DNA from 4 places in the Rhizobium sp. BT04 genome. Region 1 is predicted to be linked to each of the others. Evidence: riboswitches for the same ligand, from Rfam matches in the RefSeq annotation. Region 1 holds a riboswitch; each other region holds the start of a gene.
The links. Region 1 has a riboswitch for cobalamin ahead of nrdH (glutaredoxin-like protein NrdH). Riboswitches for the same ligand answer to the same signal wherever they lie in the genome.

Region 1 (4,254 bases):
CGCGGCGATGTTCAGCGAGCCGAGATTGCAGGAAATGTCCTTGCCGAGATATTTGTAGGAGAGGTCGTCGTTGTATTCGCTCGCCTCGCTGACCTGCAGGATTTCCGAGCAGAGATTGCTCATCGAGATGCGCCCGGCGATCGGGTTCGCCCGATTCACCGTGTCCTCGAACATGATGTAAGGGTAGCCGCTCTCGAACTGGATTTCGGCGATCACCTGGAAGAATTCGCGCGCCTTGATCTTCTTCTTCGAGATGCGGGCGTCCGCGACCATCTCGCGATACTTTTCCGTCACCGAAATCTCGGTGAAAGGCACGCCATAGACGCGTTCCACGTCATAAGGTGAAAACAGGTACATGTCCTCACTATTCCTAGCGAGCTCGAAGGTGATGTCCGGCACGACGACGCCGAGCGACAGCGTCTTGATGCGGATCTTCTCGTCGGCATTTTCGCGCTTGGTATCGAGGAAGCGCATGATGTCGGGGTGGTGGGCGTTCAGATAGACGGCACCCGCCCCCTGGCGCGCGCCGAGCTGGTTGGCATAGGAGAAACTGTCTTCAAGCAGCTTCATCACCGGGATGATGCCCGACGACTGGTTTTCGATCTGCTTGATCGGCGCGCCCGCCTCACGGATGTTGGTCAGCGACAGCGCCACGCCGCCGCCGCGCTTCGACAATTGCAGCGCCGAATTGATCGATCGGCCGATCGATTCCATATTGTCTTCGACCCGCAGCAGAAAGCAGGAGACCAGTTCGCCACGCTGCTTCTTGCCGGCATTGAGAAAGGTCGGCGTCGCCGGCTGGAAACGGCCGGAAATGATCTCGTCCACTAGGTCGCGGGCAAGTGCCTCGTCGCCGCGCGCCAAGGCCAGCGCCACCATGCAGATGCGGTCCTCATATCGCTCGAGATAGCGCTTTCCGTCGAAGGTCTTCAGCGTGTAGCTGGTGTAATATTTGAAGGCGCCGAGGAAGGTCGGGAAACGGAATTTCCTGGCATAGGCCTCGTCGAACAGATCGCGGACGAAATTGAAGGAATACTGGTCGAGAACCTCCTGCTCGTAATAACCCTCGGTCACGAGGTAATCGAGCTTTTCCCTGAGATTGTGGAAAAACACCGTGTTCTGGTTCACATGCTGCAGGAAATATTGCTTGGCTGCCAAACGATCCTTGTCGAGCTGGATCCGCCCCTCATCGTCATAGAGGTTCAGCATCGCGTTCAGCGCGTGGTAGTCGACCGCATCAGCCGCTTTCAAAGGGCGTTCGCCGGCGGGATGAGCAAAAGTGTTATGCGGTTTTGCGCCCGCATCCCGCGTCAGAGTTGTTCCCGTGTCCAAAACCGTTCCATTCCGTGTTTGACGTTGGCGAGGTCGTCTTCGGTGCCCAGCAGCTCGAACCTGTAGAGGTAAGGTACCTGGCATTTCCGCGAGATCACGTCGCCGGCGAGCCCGTATGTCTCGCCGAAATTGCTGTTGCCCGCGGCAATCACGCCGCGGATGTGTCCTCGGTTTTCCGCATCGTTCAAGAAACGGATCACCTGCTTGGGAACGGCCCCCTTGCCGCCGTCGCCGCTATAGGTCGGCACGATCAGCACGAAGGGTTCGCGGATATGGAACGCGTCTGCACCGCTTGAGGGAATGCGCGCCGCGCGCAGTCCGAGCTTGGCGACGAACCGATGGGTATTCTCGGACCGGCTGGAATAATAGACGATCAGCCCCATCGCTTTTCCGATCAGGAAAGTGCGCTGATCATGTCGGGACGGAAGCCCGCCCAATGCTGCTCGCCGGCGATGACGACCGGAGCCTGCATGTAGCCAAGGCTGCGGACGCGATCGAGCGCTTCGGCATCCTGCGAGATATCGACGATGTCATAGTCGACGCCCAGCCGGTCGAGGGCGCGGTAGGTGGCGGTGCATTGGACGCAGGCAGGCTTGCTGTAGACGGTAATGGTCATGATATTCCTCGTGACGACGCGATTGGGACGCAGGACATCGATCGGAAATCTCTTGATATCCGTCGAAAAACACTCTGATGTTTTGCAGCTATGCGGCTCGTTCAGCCGCCGGGCGTGATCCGCCCTCTTGGTGCGGGCGGCGGCCTGGACTGAGATACTGACATGACTTCACCCCGAAGTGACTCAATGCGAAGGTTTCGGGGGCGAAGGTTCGGGCCTGCGAAACGCGATGCGGAGACATCCCCGCAGCCATGCAACGCGACCATCCGGACACCCCGCCCGTGGACGTTTTGTTCGAGGCAGGTCTCCTGGCTCACGGGTCAAAGCACCCTGCCCCAGCCTTCCCGGAGCATCATGCTCCAGTGACCTGAAATCGGACAGTTGCTCACCGCTTACAGTTGCGGGGGCAGCTCCGGCATTGCCGCGCCATGATGGCGAAGCGCACCGAATTCCCGTCTTAGCCGCCGATCCTCACGAATCGACGGAACCTCGAACACTAGATATAGTACCTCAATCCAAATTCGCGTCAACGGATGGTTTTTGCCTTGCGTTACGACAGGTTTGAAATTGCTGTATTCCTGTGAAAAACAGGGATAACCAAAGCTTAAAGAAAGCAGGCTGTGGAGAAAGCCTTGATGAGAGCCGGCTATGGCCGGCGCCAAGATTTCGATTCGAGATCACGCCCGAATCGTCGATGGGACATCCCGCCGGTGACCCGCGATGTTATATCTTTATCCGAAGCAGCCTGAGCGCATTGATCGTCACCAGCACGGTGGCGCCGGTATCGGCGAGGATCGCCGGCCAGAGTCCGGTGATGCCGGCGATCGTCGTCACCAGGAACACCGCCTTCAGCCCGAGCGCGATGGTGATATTCTGCAGGATGTTGCGCATCGTGCGTTTGGACAGTTCGATCATCCGCGCCACGTCGCCGACGCGTCCGTGCAGCACTGCGGCATCCGCCGTCTCCAGCGCCACATCGGTGCCGCCGCCCATGGCGATGCCGATATCGGCAGCCGCCAGCGCCGGCGCGTCGTTGATGCCGTCGCCAACCTTGGCGACGACAAAGCCCTCGCGCTTCAATTCGCCAACGACCTGCTGCTTGTCCTCCGGCATCATCTCGCCGCGCCAGTCGATGCCGAGCATGCCGGCGACGGCCGCCGCCGTCCGCTTGTTGTCGCCCGTCAGCATCATCGCCTTGACGCCGGCCGATTTGAGCGTGGAAAGCCCCGCCTGCGCATCCTCGCGCGGCTCGTCGCGCATGGCGATCAGGCCGGCCGTGGCACCGTTGACGAGCAGCACCGATACGCTCTTGCCCTCGTCGTTCAGCGTCGTGATGCGTGCATCCTGTTCGACGCTGAGCGCCCCCCGCTCGCGAGCGGCAGGCGGCGACAGCAGATCCAGCGTCTCGCCGCCGACTTTGCCGCTGACACCCTTGCCCGGCAGTGCTTCCAGCTCGAAGGCCGGCGGCACGGGAACGCCGTCCGCCTTGGCGCGGTTGAGGATCGCCAGCGCCAAGGGATGGCTGGAACCCTTCTCCAGCACTGCGGCCCGCGACAGCAACTGCGCCTCGCTCAATCCGAAGGAAACCAGATCGGTCACCTGCGGCTTGCCTTCCGTCAGCGTGCCGGTCTTGTCGAAGGCGACCATCGTCACCTTGCCGAGCGTTTCCAGGACGGCACCGCCCTTCATCAGCAGCCCGCGCTGGGCACCTGCCGAAAGCGAGGCGGCGATCGCCGCCGGCGTCGAAATGACGAGCGCGCAGGGGCAGCCGATCAGCAGGATGGCAAGGCCTTTATAGACCCATTCACTCCAGAAGCCGCCGAGCAACAGCGGCGGAGCGACCGCAACGAGTGCGGCGACCACCACCACGCCGGGCGTGTAATAGCGCGAGAAGCGATCGATGAAACGTTCCGTCGGCGCCTTGGATTCCTGCGCCTCCTCCACCAGCTTGACGACACGGGCAATGGTATTATCGGCAGCGGCCGCCGTGACGCGAACCCTGAGTACCGCATCGCCATTCACCGTGCCGGCAAAAACGACGGCATCGACACCCTTGCGCACCGGCGTGCTCTCGCCCGTCACCGGCGCCTCGTCGATCGCGCTCTCGCCCGAGACGATGATGCCGTCCGCCGAGATGCGGTCGCCCGGACGCACCATGATGATGGCGCCGACGGCGAGGCTTTCCGCCGGCACTTCGCGCGTCTGGCCATTGTCTTCGAGCAACGCGTTCTTCGGCACCAGGGCCGTCAGCGACTGGATGCTTTCGCGCGCCTTGCCCGCCGCCACGCCCTCCAGCAGCTCGCCGA
Region 2 (4,254 bases), 340 kb from region 1:
ACAATGCGGCAAGCCCCGTCAACGATGCCATACTGGCTGGATGAAGCGGTACCTTGCTCCAGTGCGGCTTGACAACATCGGCGGTGTTGAAGGCCTCGCCGCTGAACCGGCAGGTGACGAGCGCAAGGCCGCGCCGCACCATGTCGGCGTCGACCGCGGAAATGATTTCACCCGCCGCAGCGCTCTCCCGCGGCATCTCACGCATCGAAAACAAGACGGCCTTGGTCGCTGCGAGATAGGCATGGGCGCATTGGTTGAACGGGCTTTCCTCGTCCGTCACGCTACCCGGCATCCGGCCCCATAGACAATAGGAATACTGGATTTCGGCATAGTTCAGCACGCGGCGGAACCGCTCGTTGGTATCGACCGCTTGCGACGCAAGGTCAATGATCCCACTGCGATAGTCTGAAATCACCGCCATCTCGCCATGGGAAATCTCGGGGATATCCAGCCCGGCATGGCTGCCGCCGCCGCTGCGGCTATGGGCAAAGGCGTTTCCGGCAACCACGCAAGAAAAGGCGACGCCGACAAACGCCGTCGACAGGAGCGGTATGGTTCGGCTGCTTTTCATGTTTGCCCGAAAAGTTCAGGGCGCCGGTATGCGGCGCCCCTCGATGCATTCAGTGAAACGCCGTTGCCGGCCGACCTCGTTGCGGCCCGCCTTTCACGGCAAGCTGCTTTTCCGCCAGCACTCCGAAGGCGAGGCCCAAGGTTGCCCAGAGGATCACGTGCATGCCGAGCGAGGTCGTGCGGAACCGCCAGAGCACCATCGCCGAGAAATTCTCCGGCACCTCGTTGATCGGCGGCAGCAGATAGAGCACGAGGCCGATGAAGACGAGATAGGCGATGCCGGCGATGATCGCACCGTTCCAGAGACCGAAACGTTCGGCAAGACGGCGCGACAGCGCCACTGTGGCAACCAGCGCGGCAAGCGAAACGACGATCATCAGGAAGAACATTTCGGTCCTGACGCCGATCGTGTCGGGATTGCCGACCGCCGGCGGATTGGCCGGATACTTGATCCCGGGAACAAGAACGATCGCCACGAAGGCGGCAAGGGCGATGACCGCCGAAGTGCCGCGCGCCGAAAGGCTGCTGAAGCGCCCGTGCACGAAAGCGAAGGCAAGCGCAAAAAGCCCGCCGACGGCGACGCTGTAGGCCATGACGCCGGTAAAAAGGCCGAGACCGGCCTGCGTGGCGCGACTGACGATTTCAGGTTCAGCAGCTTCGCCGGCCGCCTGCGCAGTCGCCGCCTCGAAGGCGATGGCCGCATCGACCAGCGGCTCGCCGAAGGTATGGGCGAAGGCAAAAACGAGAATACCGGCAATCAGGCCCGCGAGCATGCCGCGAAGCAGAAGGTTTCCAACCATGTCAGGAACTCCCCTAAAGCATGTCGCGCAAAACTGTGTGAGCGGTTTCGCGAGAACGACATGCGCAAAACAAGACCTAAGGCGCGAGAAGCGAATCTGAAAGATCGCGACGCGCTTTAGTGGCAGGGAAAGCCGAGGAGATGACGACCGTCATGCACGAATTCGTGCACATACATGCCATTGAACAGCGCCATTGCGCCTTCCTCGGTACCGACGAAATAGAGGACGATGAGCATCAGCAGGCCGCCGAAGATCGCCCAGGGCAGGATCTCTCCTAAGGGGATCGGCGCCGGTACTGCTGCGGGCGCGAAAGTGGTGTCAGACATGTATTCCTCCGGGAATGACGCGTTCAGTCGAAAGAGTGCTTACGCAGGTGGGTCTGACTTCCAACGCGAAGAGCTTTCGACACGCTGGTCACAGTGGCGCGACCGTGCCGGATTTCCACCGGCTTCCAAACCCGCAACAGCACGGTTATATCTGCACGCCGAAGAGACTGTCAACGAAACTTCACAAGCCGGCAAAGACGCTGGAGCCGCATTCCGGGAGATCAGAACGATGGTGAATACGCGCCTCACCTGGATCTGCCACGGCGCGACGATGGCAAGCCGCAAAGCCCTGTTCCCGCTCGACGAACCGCTGGAAGACAAGGCGGAGGAAGAAGCGGCCAGCATGGCTGCCCCTCCCCGCGCCGACCGTATCGCCACGAGCCCCGCCTTACGCGCGCGCCAGACCGCGGAAGCGCTTCGCCTTGACGCCCGGATAGATCAGGCGCTTCGCGACTGCGACCATGGCCGCTGGGCCGGCAGGTCGATCACCACGGTCGAGGCAGACGAGCCGGCAAACCTCCTGGCCTGGATGAGCGATCCGGAAGCTGCCCCGCATGGCGGCGAGAGCCTTGTTGATCTGCGCAGGCGGGTCGCCAGCTGGATGGACAATGAATCCAGCCTCGGCGGCCATGTGATCGCCGTCAGCCACGCGGCCGTCATTCGGGCAGCGGTGGCGCATGTGCTTCAGGCGCCACTCCCTTCCTTCTGGCTGAGCGACGTCGAGCCACTCGCCGTCATTCACATGACCACTGATGGACGGCGCTGGTCTCTACGCTTTCCGCATTAGAGCCCGAGGCCGCTGTAACACCTTGAATCGCTGCATAAACTTATCCAGCCTTACACAAGCAAATCGCGTCATCTCTATTGAACCCGGTTTGGCGGGGACTACTTCCTTATCCCAAGGAGATGGAAGAATGACATATGATTGGAGTGGGGAGCGCACGCGACGCTTGCGTTTGATGCGTTTTGCCACAGTCACAGTTCTGGTCGGTCTCATCGTCAGCGTCCCGCTGCTGATCGTCACCGCCTGAAGCACGAAAGGGCGAGCGGTGCCATGGCACGCTCGCCTTCGTTCTTTTCACACGCCAGTCTGCAATCACGACGAAGACCGCGCTCAGCGTTTCTCGGTCTCGCAAAAGCACCCCTCTGGTCCCTTGACGGTACAGCAACAGGCTGCCGCCTCCGATAATTCGCCTTCTGGTTTCAACGAACATTTCAGACTTTTGTGCTACTTCCGCGAAGGTTGGAGATGGAGAAGGCGTGGTGCCGGTATTTTTCCAGAGCAGGGCCGGAAGGCAATGTGTGTCGATCGTCGGGTTCGGGATCACTCTCTGGCTCCTCGGCACGCTGCTGCAGCTTGACGACAGCCTTGCCTTCTTCATGACCGGTTTCGGCGAATACGGCGCCGACAAGCTCGTTCTGGCGCTGGGCATCGCCGGTGCCATGAGCTTCATCTATTCGGTGCTGCGCATCGCCGACCTGCGCAAGGAAACGGAACAGCGCGCCGCCGCTCAGGCAAAGGCCGATTGGACCGCAACCCACGACCACCTGACCAAACTGCCGAACCGCTACGCCTTCGAGCGCAAGATTCTTTCCCGGCCGATCAAGACCGACGAGGCCGAGATCGAGGAGTGGGGCCGCAACGTCACCCTCTTCTCCGTCGACCTCGACGGCTTCAAGAAAGTTAACGATCTCGTCGGCCACAAGGGCGGCGACGTCCTGTTGATCGAGGTTGCCAGACGCATCTGCGCGCTCGGCAATGCCGACTGCGTCTATCGCTTCGGCGGTGACGAATTCGTCATCGTCGCGTTCGCCCTGACGGCGCAACGCGAGGAGCGTTTTGCCAAGCTTTTGATCCAGGCCATTACCCGGCCGATCCATATCGATGGCTTTGCCGTCGAAGTCGGCGCCAGCGTCGGCTACGACCGCTGGGTCGAGGGAGCCGAACCCCTTGAAGATGCCGCCCATCGTGCCGACCTTGCCATGTACGAGGCGAAATCACGCGGACCCAACCATTATTTCGTCTTCGAACCGTCGATGCAGGACAAGGTAACGGAACGCGCCGCGCTGGAAACCAGGCTGCGTGCTGCAATTTCCACCAAGGCGATCAAACCCTTCTATCAGCCGCTGATCGACCTGAAGTCCGGCCAGCTCTGTGGCTTCGAGGCCTTGGCGCGCTGGATCGGCGATGATGGTGTCAACATCCCGCCGCCTGTCTTCATTGATATCGCCGAGGAGACGGGCATGATCACCGCATTGTTCGAGGATCTTCTCGCCCAGGCCTGCAGCGACGCACTCACCTGGCCGGAGCATGTGACCTTGTCCTTCAACGTCTCGCCGGTGCAGATGGAAGACAGGCTCCTGACTTCCCGCATCCTCAAGGTTCTCTCGGCAAGCCGGCTGCCGCCGCAGCGCCTGGAAGTGGAGATCACCGAAAATGCGCTGATCCAGGATCCCGCCATCGCCGTCGTCGTTCTCGACGAACTGCACGCGGCCGGCATCCAGATCGCCCTCGACGATTTCGGCACCGGCTATTCGAGCCTCGCCCAACTCGCCCG
Region 3 (4,254 bases), 1.4 Mb from region 1:
CCATTCCTCAACCCCGATCAGCCCTCGCCCCGGCCACCAGATCCCCGCCTTCATCAAAGGCACCGCCGGTGCCGGCTTCTCGGCACCCGACAACATCGCCCCGGCATAATCGAGAAAAGCCCGCGCATTGGCATCGCCGCCCTCGATCAGATAGGCCCAGAGCGCATTGAGATCGTCGAGATCAACATTGGAAAAAGAAACCAGTCCCGCATCCGGCTTGGCATCGCCCGGCAGCACTGCAATCAGCGCCCCGCTGCGAGCCGCGACCGCATGCAACGCCTCCAGCGCATAGTGGAAATAGCTCGCTCCGCCCAGCGCCCGCACGATGATCAGCTTCGCATGCCGCGCCGTCCGCTCGACATAGGTATCGACCGACATCGGATGCTTCAGGCTCATCAGGCTGGCAAGCCTCAGCGCATATCCGCTCGCCCCGCCGGCATGAGCCGCGGCGATTGCCGCAAGCTCGGTGTCGGCGGCCGAGAGGAACAGGACATCGCCCGGCGACTGGCCGAGGTCGATGGCCTCGTCGCCGTCACTGATCGTCCCCTGCTGGGCCAGAAGCAGATGCATTCTCTATCCTCAGACCAGCGCTTCGATCGCCTTGCGCACCGCGTCCTGATCCATCTCGTGGAGGCCGATGACGACGAGACGCGTGTTGCGCGCTTCACCCGGTGCCCAGGCGCGGTCGAAATATTGGTCGATGCGCGCACCCACGGCCTGCAGCTGCAGGCGCATGGGCTTGCCGGAAACCTCGATGAAGCCCTTGAGGCGCAGCACATCATGCTCAGCGATGATGCCCTTCAGCTTCTCGACGAAACTTGATGTATCCGCAATCGCACCAAGCTCGACGACGAAACTGTCGAATTCGTCGTGATCGTGCGGCTCGCCGTCCTCATGCTCCAGCTCGTGATGGGACTTGCGGTTGGCGATATCGTCTTCCGCGCCGATGCCGAGGCCGAGCAGCACGCTTGCCGGCACCTCGCCATTCCTGGCTTCGATCATCACGGGCTTGCGGGCAATGCGCGAGGCGACCTCACTCTTCACGCGGCCAAGGCCGGCGACGTCGATCAGGTCGGTCTTGTTGAGAACGATGAGATCGGCGCAGGTGAGCTGATCCTCGAACAGCTCCTCGATCGGGCTTTCGTGATCGAGCGATTCATCCTCGGCGCGGCGCGCATCGACGGCATCATGGTCGTCGGCAAAACGCCCGGCGGCCACGGCCGCACTGTCAACCACCGTGATGACGCCATCGACGGTCACCTGGGTGCGAATATCGGGCCAGTTGAAGGCAGCGACCAGCGGCTGCGGCAAGGCGAGGCCCGAGGTTTCGATGACGATATGGTCGGGCCGCTGTTCGCGCTCGAGCAGCTTCGTCATCGTCGGAATAAAATCGTCGGCGACGGTGCAGCAGATGCAGCCGTTGGTGAGCTCGATGATATCGTCCTCGCTACAATTCTCCGCACCGCAGCCTTTCAGCACGTCGCCGTCGACACCGAGATCGCCGAATTCGTTGATGATGAGCGCGATCTTTTTGCCGCCGGCATTGGTGAGCAGGTTGCGGATCATTGTCGTCTTGCCGGCGCCGAGGAAGCCGGTGATGACGGTTGCGGGAATCTTCTGCTGGTTCATGGACTTAACCCTTCATTTTCAGCGGCAGGCCTGCCGCGATGAAATAGACTTCAGCGGCCTTCGCCGCGATCGATTGGTGCAGCCGGCCGGCATGATCGCGAAAATCCCGCGCCATGCGATTGTCGGGCACGATGCCGAGGCCGACCTCGTTGGAAACGAAAACGAGCCGCGCTTTGGCGCCGGGCAGGAAATCGGCAAGGGCGGCAAATTCCGCCGCCATGTCACGCTGCTCCATCATCAGATTGGTGACCCAGAGCGTCAGGCAGTCGATCAGCACGATACGCCCCTCGCCGTCGATGGCGGCGAGCTTACCGACGAGATCGAGCGGCTCCTCATGCGTCGTCCAGGACGGGCCGCGATCGGCCTTGTGCTTGATGATGCGCGCCTGCATCTCCTCGTCCCAGGCACGGCCGGTGGCGACGTAGTGGCGGTCGAGGCCGGTTGCGGTGACGAGGGATTCGGCAAAGCGGGATTTGCCGGAGCGGGCGCCGCCGAGGATGAAGACGGTGTTGGATGGGGCGCTTGTCATATGCAGACCGTCGCCAGAGGAAACGCGACGCTCCGCCACCCTCCCTCATTCCCTTCCTCGGACTTTGCCCGAGGGATGTCACAGGAATCCAGCCACGGCGCGTCCGCGCCGTGAATGACTCGGTTAAAGGGGAGTCCTCCGCGCCCAACGACTTGGGCGCACTGGATTCCTGTGACGAGCACAGGAATGAGGGAGGAGAGGAATGTGCCCACCAAACACGCCGCAACGGAAGGCGCCGACACCTGTAAGGTCTCGCCAAGCCGCGCCGCACCAGGCCGCGCTGAATTCAATCGTTCAGCCAAGACAACCTCCGTGCTGGCAGCGGGCATAGCGCCCAGGGTTGGGCTTTTCGCCCGGCACGGGATGGCAGGTCTCCTGGCTCGCGGTTGTCGGCCGATCGGGGCAGACCGGAAACCGGTCGCCCTGATCCTGCCGGCGGATCTGCCTCGCCTTCCCGGCTGCATCGGTGAAAGAGTGGACGATTCGTAGATATAGAGGCGTCCGACCCCGGTTGATCACCATGCATGTCCAGTGGCTTTTCCGGCATATCGCCCATCCGTCCCGCCTGCACCATTGCAGGGGCCGGCCGGAAGCGCTCGATGCCGGATGGAAGACCCTGACCGCTCTACAGTCGCGGGGTCGGCTGTGATAAAGGCGCCCGGCTTGGGTCCGCCCCGTCACATTCCCTTTTCATCCGGAAGGGCGCTACACCGATCCGGAACCATCCGTTATATCAGGATGGTCAGGTGACCATCCGTTGAGGGATGGTTAGGCAAGCCCGGGAGTGAAGTCAACCGGCCTTGACGGCCGCCCGATCGCCGGTAAGGCGGCGCACTCATTCAAACATGACTTACTCCACCAAAAATATCGTCTTTTATCAGAGACTTACGTCATAAATATTTGACCCGAACGCCGGCTTTTCGCCGCAATTGCACTGCAAGCGGACTGCGCCACCGCCCTTGACCGAGCCTCTCCCCGCCTAGTTGTCTGGCCATGCTTATGAAATTGGATCGGCGCCGTCTGCGCGCGCTGCGTGTTTTCTTTGATCCGGGGCGGCTGCGTGCGCTGACCCGCCGCAGCGAGGTCGGCCTGTCGCTTGCGGGCGCTGTCGTCGGCATCGCCTCGGGGCTTGCCGTCACCGGCATGAGCTTCGTCTCCAATGAATTGCACCGGCTGGTCTTCGGCATCGCCGACGACGAAAGGCTGAGCTCGTCCGACATCGACGACAAGCTGCTGCTGCTCGCGGCCCCTGTCGTCGGCGGCATCCTGCTCGGGCTGTTGCTTTTCATCTTGGCGAAACGACGCAAGAAGCCGATGGTCGATCCGATCGAGGCCAATGCTCTGCATGGCGGCCGCCTGTCCTTGACCGACAGCATCATCGTTGCCGTGCAGAACCTGATCTCCAACGGCTTCGGCGCCTCCGTCGGGCTCGAGGCCGGCTATACCCAGCTTGCCGCCGGCATCGCCTCGAAATTCGGCCTGAAGCTGCAGCTTCGCCGCTCTGATCTGCGCGTGCTCGTCGGTTGCGGGGCGGCCGGCGCTATCGCCGCCGCCTTCAACGCGCCGCTGACCGGCGCCTTCTATGCCTTCGAGCTGATCATCGGCACCTATACGATCGTCTCGCTGACCCCCGTGGTTGTCTCGGCCCTTGTCTCCACTCTCATTGCAAGGCTGCTTGCCGACGGCGATTTCGCCATCGATATCGGCAGCTTCGGCACGGTCGTGCCGGCCGATTATATCCCGGCCCTGCTGCTCGGCGCCTTTTGCGCCGGTGTCGGCATCCTGATCATGCAGGGCGTCGCCTTCGTCGAGGAACTGGCGCGCAAGAGTGCGATCGCTCCGCCCTTCCGCCCGGCGCTTGGCGGCATCGTCGTCGGACTGCTGGCGATGATCTCTCCGCAGGTGCTTTCGGCCGGCCACGGCGCGCTGCATCTCAACCTCTCCCGCGATGTGGCGATCCCGACGCTGATCGGCCTCTTCCTGTTGAAATCCTTCGCCTCGGCGATCTCGATCGGCTCCGGCTTCAGGGGCGGCCTGTTCTTCGCCTCGCTGTTCATGGGTGCCCTGCTCGGCAAGCTCTTTGCCTATTGCGGCCC
Region 4 (4,254 bases), on a different replicon from region 1:
CGGAAAACCGTCTTCGGCGGTGAGCTCGCGGCAGCCGGGCGGAATGTTGCTGCGGCACAGCGTGGTAACGGCAAGGCCCGCGGTGACGGCATTCTTCAGCCCCGAGCCGGTATCGGCGATGAAGGCGATCCGGTAATTGCGGCCGATCTGCTCAAGCGATCGGAGCGCATAATCGCGCGACCATGCGGAATTGCGATAGGTCGCAATCGGCAGGGGATCAATGTCGTGCAGCCGATGAACCATTGAAGTAACCCAGACTGTGGGGTCAACGCAGAGGACCTCGCCTTTCGTCTGGTCGCTCCAGTCGAAAACGACGGCGAGATCGAGTTCGTCCCGCTCAAGGGCGGCGAGGTTACGGACGGTATAGTCGCAGGATACGGTGACCTCGACGGCCGGGTGGCGCACGGCGAAAGCCGCAAGGGCTGCCGGCAGCACCGTCTGGCTGTATTCCTCGGGAATGCCGATGCGCACCGGCCCATCCAGCGGTTTGCTGCGGATCGTCGCGGCGGCCTCGCTCAGCAGGTCGATGATCCGGCGGGCATAAGGCACGAGCTGTATGCCCTGGCGCGTCAGCAGTACACCGCGGGCACCGCGCTCGAACAGCGTTTCGCCGATCGTCTCCTCGAGCTTCTTGATCTGGCTGCTAACCGCCGATTGCGTCCGCCCGATGCGCTGGGCAGCCGTCGAGAAATTCGACGTCTCGGCCACGACAAGGAAGGTCCTCAGGAGCTCGCTTTCAATAGGTTCATGCATGGGCAGCCATAGAAAAAATCGATAACAGCTATCTCTACTATTCGTTTGTCTGATGTCAATTCCTGGCGCACAAAAGACCCGCGTTCGACTTCCTTCTTTGAGACCATCTGCGTGACCATTGAAAATCCGACCACGCGCCTCGCCGGCAGCGAGCACGAGAAGGGTGTGCTTCTCATTGTTGCCGCGACGCTTGCCTGGAGTGCGAGCGGCGTCTATTCGCGGCTGCTCACAACCGACGTATGGACGGCGATCGCCTGGCGGTCATTGTTCGGTGGCCTGTTTCTGCTGATCCCCTGCCTTTTCCTCGAAGGGGGCATCTCGCGGCGGCAATGGCGTTCCGTCTTCCATCCGAGCGGTCTGGCGATGATCGCCTGCCAGACCTTCAGTCAGGGATGTTTCATCGGGTCGCTTTACATGACCACCGTTGCCAATGTGACGATGATCTATGCGACGACTCCGTTCATCGCGGCGCTGTTCGGCTGGCTGATCCTCAAGGAGAGGGTGGCCCGGCGGACCATGATTGCCGGCGGCATCTCGCTCCTCGGCGTCGCCGTCATCGTCGCCTCGTCGATCGGCGGCGGTACCGGCTGGGGCGACCTGCTGGCGCTCGGCATGACCGCGTCCTTCGCGCTCGTCATCATCATCCCGCGCATCAGCCCCGGCGTGCCGAGCCTGCCGCCGACCGTCGTCAGCGCCTTCCTGACCCTCATCATCTTCGCGCCGTTCGGTTCGGTCGGCTCGCTCGACCTGCACAACTGGATCGTCCTGGCCGCCTTCGGCGCCACCAATTTCTCCCTGGCGCTGGTGCTTTTCCTTGCCGGGGCAAAGCGGATGCCGCCGGCGGAAGCCGCGCTGATCGGCACGATGGAAATCGTGCTGACACCCTTCTGGGTCTGGCTGCTGTTTTCCGAGCAACCGCCCGTCGCCACCTATTTCGGCGGCGCGATCATCCTCGGCGCCGTGTTCTGGCACACAGCGATCGACGCCAACCGCGGCCGGCGAACGCATCGCGCCTAAGCCGGCCATCTCCCGCCAGACGGCAATCAAATCTTCCCGGACGGTCCGGAAAACCGCCGTATTCGCGGGATCAATTATTGACCCTGCGCAGCGCGCTCCTGCGACTTCACCGACTGTCGTCTTTGAGTTGCACCCATGTCGTTTTTTTGATCGCTGTTTTCCGTCAGGCATGGTTTGTTTGTGGTGTTCAAGGCGCTATCTCGCAAACTGGCGAAATGGCCCATCGGGAAGCCGGCCTGACGCCGGCGCTGCCCGCAGCGGTAGAAGAACTGAAATCCTCACGGAAATCGCCGGAAAGATCCGGAAAGATCTCGCGATGGATCGAAAGGAGTTTCTGGAGCCGGACACCAGCTCTTGCGCGGCAAATCGACGGATTGCGGCGGGCGATCACGAACGACAGGCCAGACCGTGGCGTTCACTCTTCTCCTCCACCAATCTGTCCCTTTTGCAAAATCCGAATATCGCCCGATGCGGCGGTATCCGGCGCTGTCGACACCGGGCTGCAGAGGAGGCAGGCCGGAGGGAATGTTGCCATCGGCTGCATCGGTTGCAGATCGAGGCATTCAAACACGTGGGAGGAATCCATGAGCAAGAATAGAGGCGTCGTTTATCTCCGGCCGGGCAAGGTCGAAGTGCGCGACATCGACGACCCGAAGCTGGAAGCGCCCGATGGCCGCCGCATCGAGCACGGCGTGATCCTGAAGGTGATCTCGACCAACATTTGCGGCTCCGACCAGCACATGGTCCGCGGTCGCACGACGGCGATGCCGGGCCTGGTCCTCGGTCATGAAATCACCGGCGAGATCATCGAGAAAGGCGTCGACGTCGAGATGCTCGACATCGGCGATATCGTCTCGGTGCCGTTCAATGTCGCCTGCGGCCGTTGCCGCTGCTGCAAGTCACAGGATACCGGCGTCTGCCTGACGGTAAACCCGGCCCGCGCCGGCGGCGCTTACGGCTATGTCGACATGGGCGGCTGGATCGGCGGACAGGCGCGTTACGTCACCATTCCCTATGCCGATTTCAACCTGCTGAAAATCCCGGATCGCGACAAGGCGATGGCAAAGATCCGCGATCTCACCATGCTCTCCGACATTCTGCCCACCGGCTTCCATGGCGCGGTGCGTGCCGGCGTTGGCGTCGGCTCGACCGTCTATGTCGCCGGCGCCGGCCCTGTCGGTCTTGCGGCTGCGGCTTCGGCCCGCATTCTCGGCGCTGCGGTCGTGATGATCGGTGATTTCAACAAGGACCGTCTGGCGCATGCCGCCAAGGTCGGCTTCGAACCGATCGACCTGTCGAAGAGCGACCGTCTTGGCGACATGATCGCTGAGGTCGTCGGCACCAACGAGGTGGACAGCGCCATCGATGCGGTCGGCTTCGAGGCCCGCGGCCACTCCGGCGGCGAGCAGCCGGCGATCGTGCTCAATCAGATGATGGAGATTACCCGCGCCGCAGGTTCGATCGGTATTCCCGGCCTCTACGTCACCGAGGATCCGGGCGCTGTCGACAATGCCGCCAAACACGGCAATCTGTCGCTCCGCTTCGGCCTCGGATGGGCCAAGGCGCAGTCCTTCCACACCGGCCAGACTCCGGTGCTCAAATACAATCGTCAGCTCATGCAGGCGATCCTCCACGACCGACTGCCGATTGCCGACATCGTCAACGCCAAGGTCATCCCGCTCGACGATGCCGCCGCTGGATATGAAAGCTTCGACCATGGCGCGGCGACGAAATATGTCCTCGATCCTCATGGAGAGGTCGCGAAGGCCGCGTAACGATTGCGACCAAGGACTTTACCTGACAGGGATGGCCGGTGGAAAACCGGCCATTCCGCTTTGTCACATGACAATTTGATTGACGAACTACTGGATGCTGAACGGGAAATATTTTGCGTTGATCATGTCATAGGTCCCGTCGGCCTTGATGGTCTTCAACGCTTCGTTCAGGCGCGTCAGACGCTCCTTGTCATCGAGGCGCAGCGCGATCCCGGCACCTTCACCAAAATAGGTGATATCGACCAGATCCGGCCCTTTGAACTCGCAGCAGCTTCCCGCCTTGGTGTTGGCAATCCAGTCGTAGATGGCGAGTTTATCCTCGAGGATAATGTCGACGCTCCCATCCGCCAGCCCCTTGTACAATTCGGGCGAAGACCGAAAAATCGTCTTCTTCATTTCCGGATAAAGATGGTTGGCATAGGATTCCTGCGCTGTCGACGACGTCACTCCAAGAACTTTGCCGCTGAGGGCGGCGGGGCTGACGTCACTGATCGACGAATCCTTCCGGGCGATGAACACCGACGGGCTGTTGTAGTATTTTTCAGTGAAGGCAACCTTCTGACGCCGCTCAAGGCTCATCGACATGGATGAGATGATCGCGTCGTATTTGTCGGCAACGAGATCGGGGATGATGTCGTCCCACTTCTCGATGATAAATTGGCATTCGAACTTGCCAACCTCGCACAGCGCATTGGCAATATCGATATCG

Region 2: it holds a riboswitch for cobalamin, as region 1 does, so the genes downstream of both, QMO82_RS18865 (CbtB domain-containing protein) here and nrdH (glutaredoxin-like protein NrdH) in region 1, are expected to answer to the same signal.
Region 3: it holds a riboswitch for cobalamin, as region 1 does, so the genes downstream of both, cobU (bifunctional adenosylcobinamide kinase/adenosylcobinamide-phosphate guanylyltransferase) here and nrdH (glutaredoxin-like protein NrdH) in region 1, are expected to answer to the same signal.
Region 4: it holds a riboswitch for cobalamin, as region 1 does, so the genes downstream of both, fdhA (formaldehyde dehydrogenase, glutathione-independent) here and nrdH (glutaredoxin-like protein NrdH) in region 1, are expected to answer to the same signal.

What each region holds. Positions count from the first base shown of each region.
Region 1 is NZ_CP125652.1:2,446,589-2,450,842, forward strand. Features, by position in the region: gene nrdE (class 1b ribonucleoside-diphosphate reductase subunit alpha) at 1-1,332, opposite strand, end outside; gene nrdI (class Ib ribonucleoside-diphosphate reductase assembly flavoprotein NrdI) at 1,311-1,715, opposite strand; gene nrdH (glutaredoxin-like protein NrdH) at 1,727-1,948, opposite strand; cobalamin riboswitch at 2,229-2,455, opposite strand; gene QMO82_RS20430 (heavy metal translocating P-type ATPase) at 2,672-4,254, opposite strand, start outside.
Region 2 is NZ_CP125652.1:2,107,037-2,111,290, forward strand. Features, by position in the region: gene QMO82_RS18855 (hypothetical protein) at 1-571, opposite strand, end outside; gene QMO82_RS18860 (CbtA family protein) at 621-1,370, opposite strand; gene QMO82_RS18865 (CbtB domain-containing protein) at 1,487-1,696, opposite strand; cobalamin riboswitch at 1,725-1,846, opposite strand; gene QMO82_RS18870 (histidine phosphatase family protein) at 1,929-2,483, shown strand; gene QMO82_RS18875 (bifunctional diguanylate cyclase/phosphodiesterase) at 2,960-4,254, shown strand, end outside.
Region 3 is NZ_CP125652.1:1,050,703-1,054,956, forward strand. Features, by position in the region: gene cobN (cobaltochelatase subunit CobN) at 1-570, opposite strand, end outside; gene cobW (cobalamin biosynthesis protein CobW) at 580-1,629, opposite strand; gene cobU (bifunctional adenosylcobinamide kinase/adenosylcobinamide-phosphate guanylyltransferase) at 1,634-2,158, opposite strand; cobalamin riboswitch at 2,506-2,899, opposite strand; gene QMO82_RS13735 (chloride channel protein) at 3,152-4,254, shown strand, end outside.
Region 4 is NZ_CP125647.1:162,831-167,084, forward strand. Features, by position in the region: gene QMO82_RS00835 (LysR substrate-binding domain-containing protein) at 1-753, opposite strand, end outside; gene QMO82_RS00840 (DMT family transporter) at 865-1,770, shown strand; cobalamin riboswitch at 1,944-2,142, shown strand; gene fdhA (formaldehyde dehydrogenase, glutathione-independent) at 2,355-3,545, shown strand; gene QMO82_RS00850 (transporter substrate-binding domain-containing protein) at 3,633-4,254, opposite strand, start outside.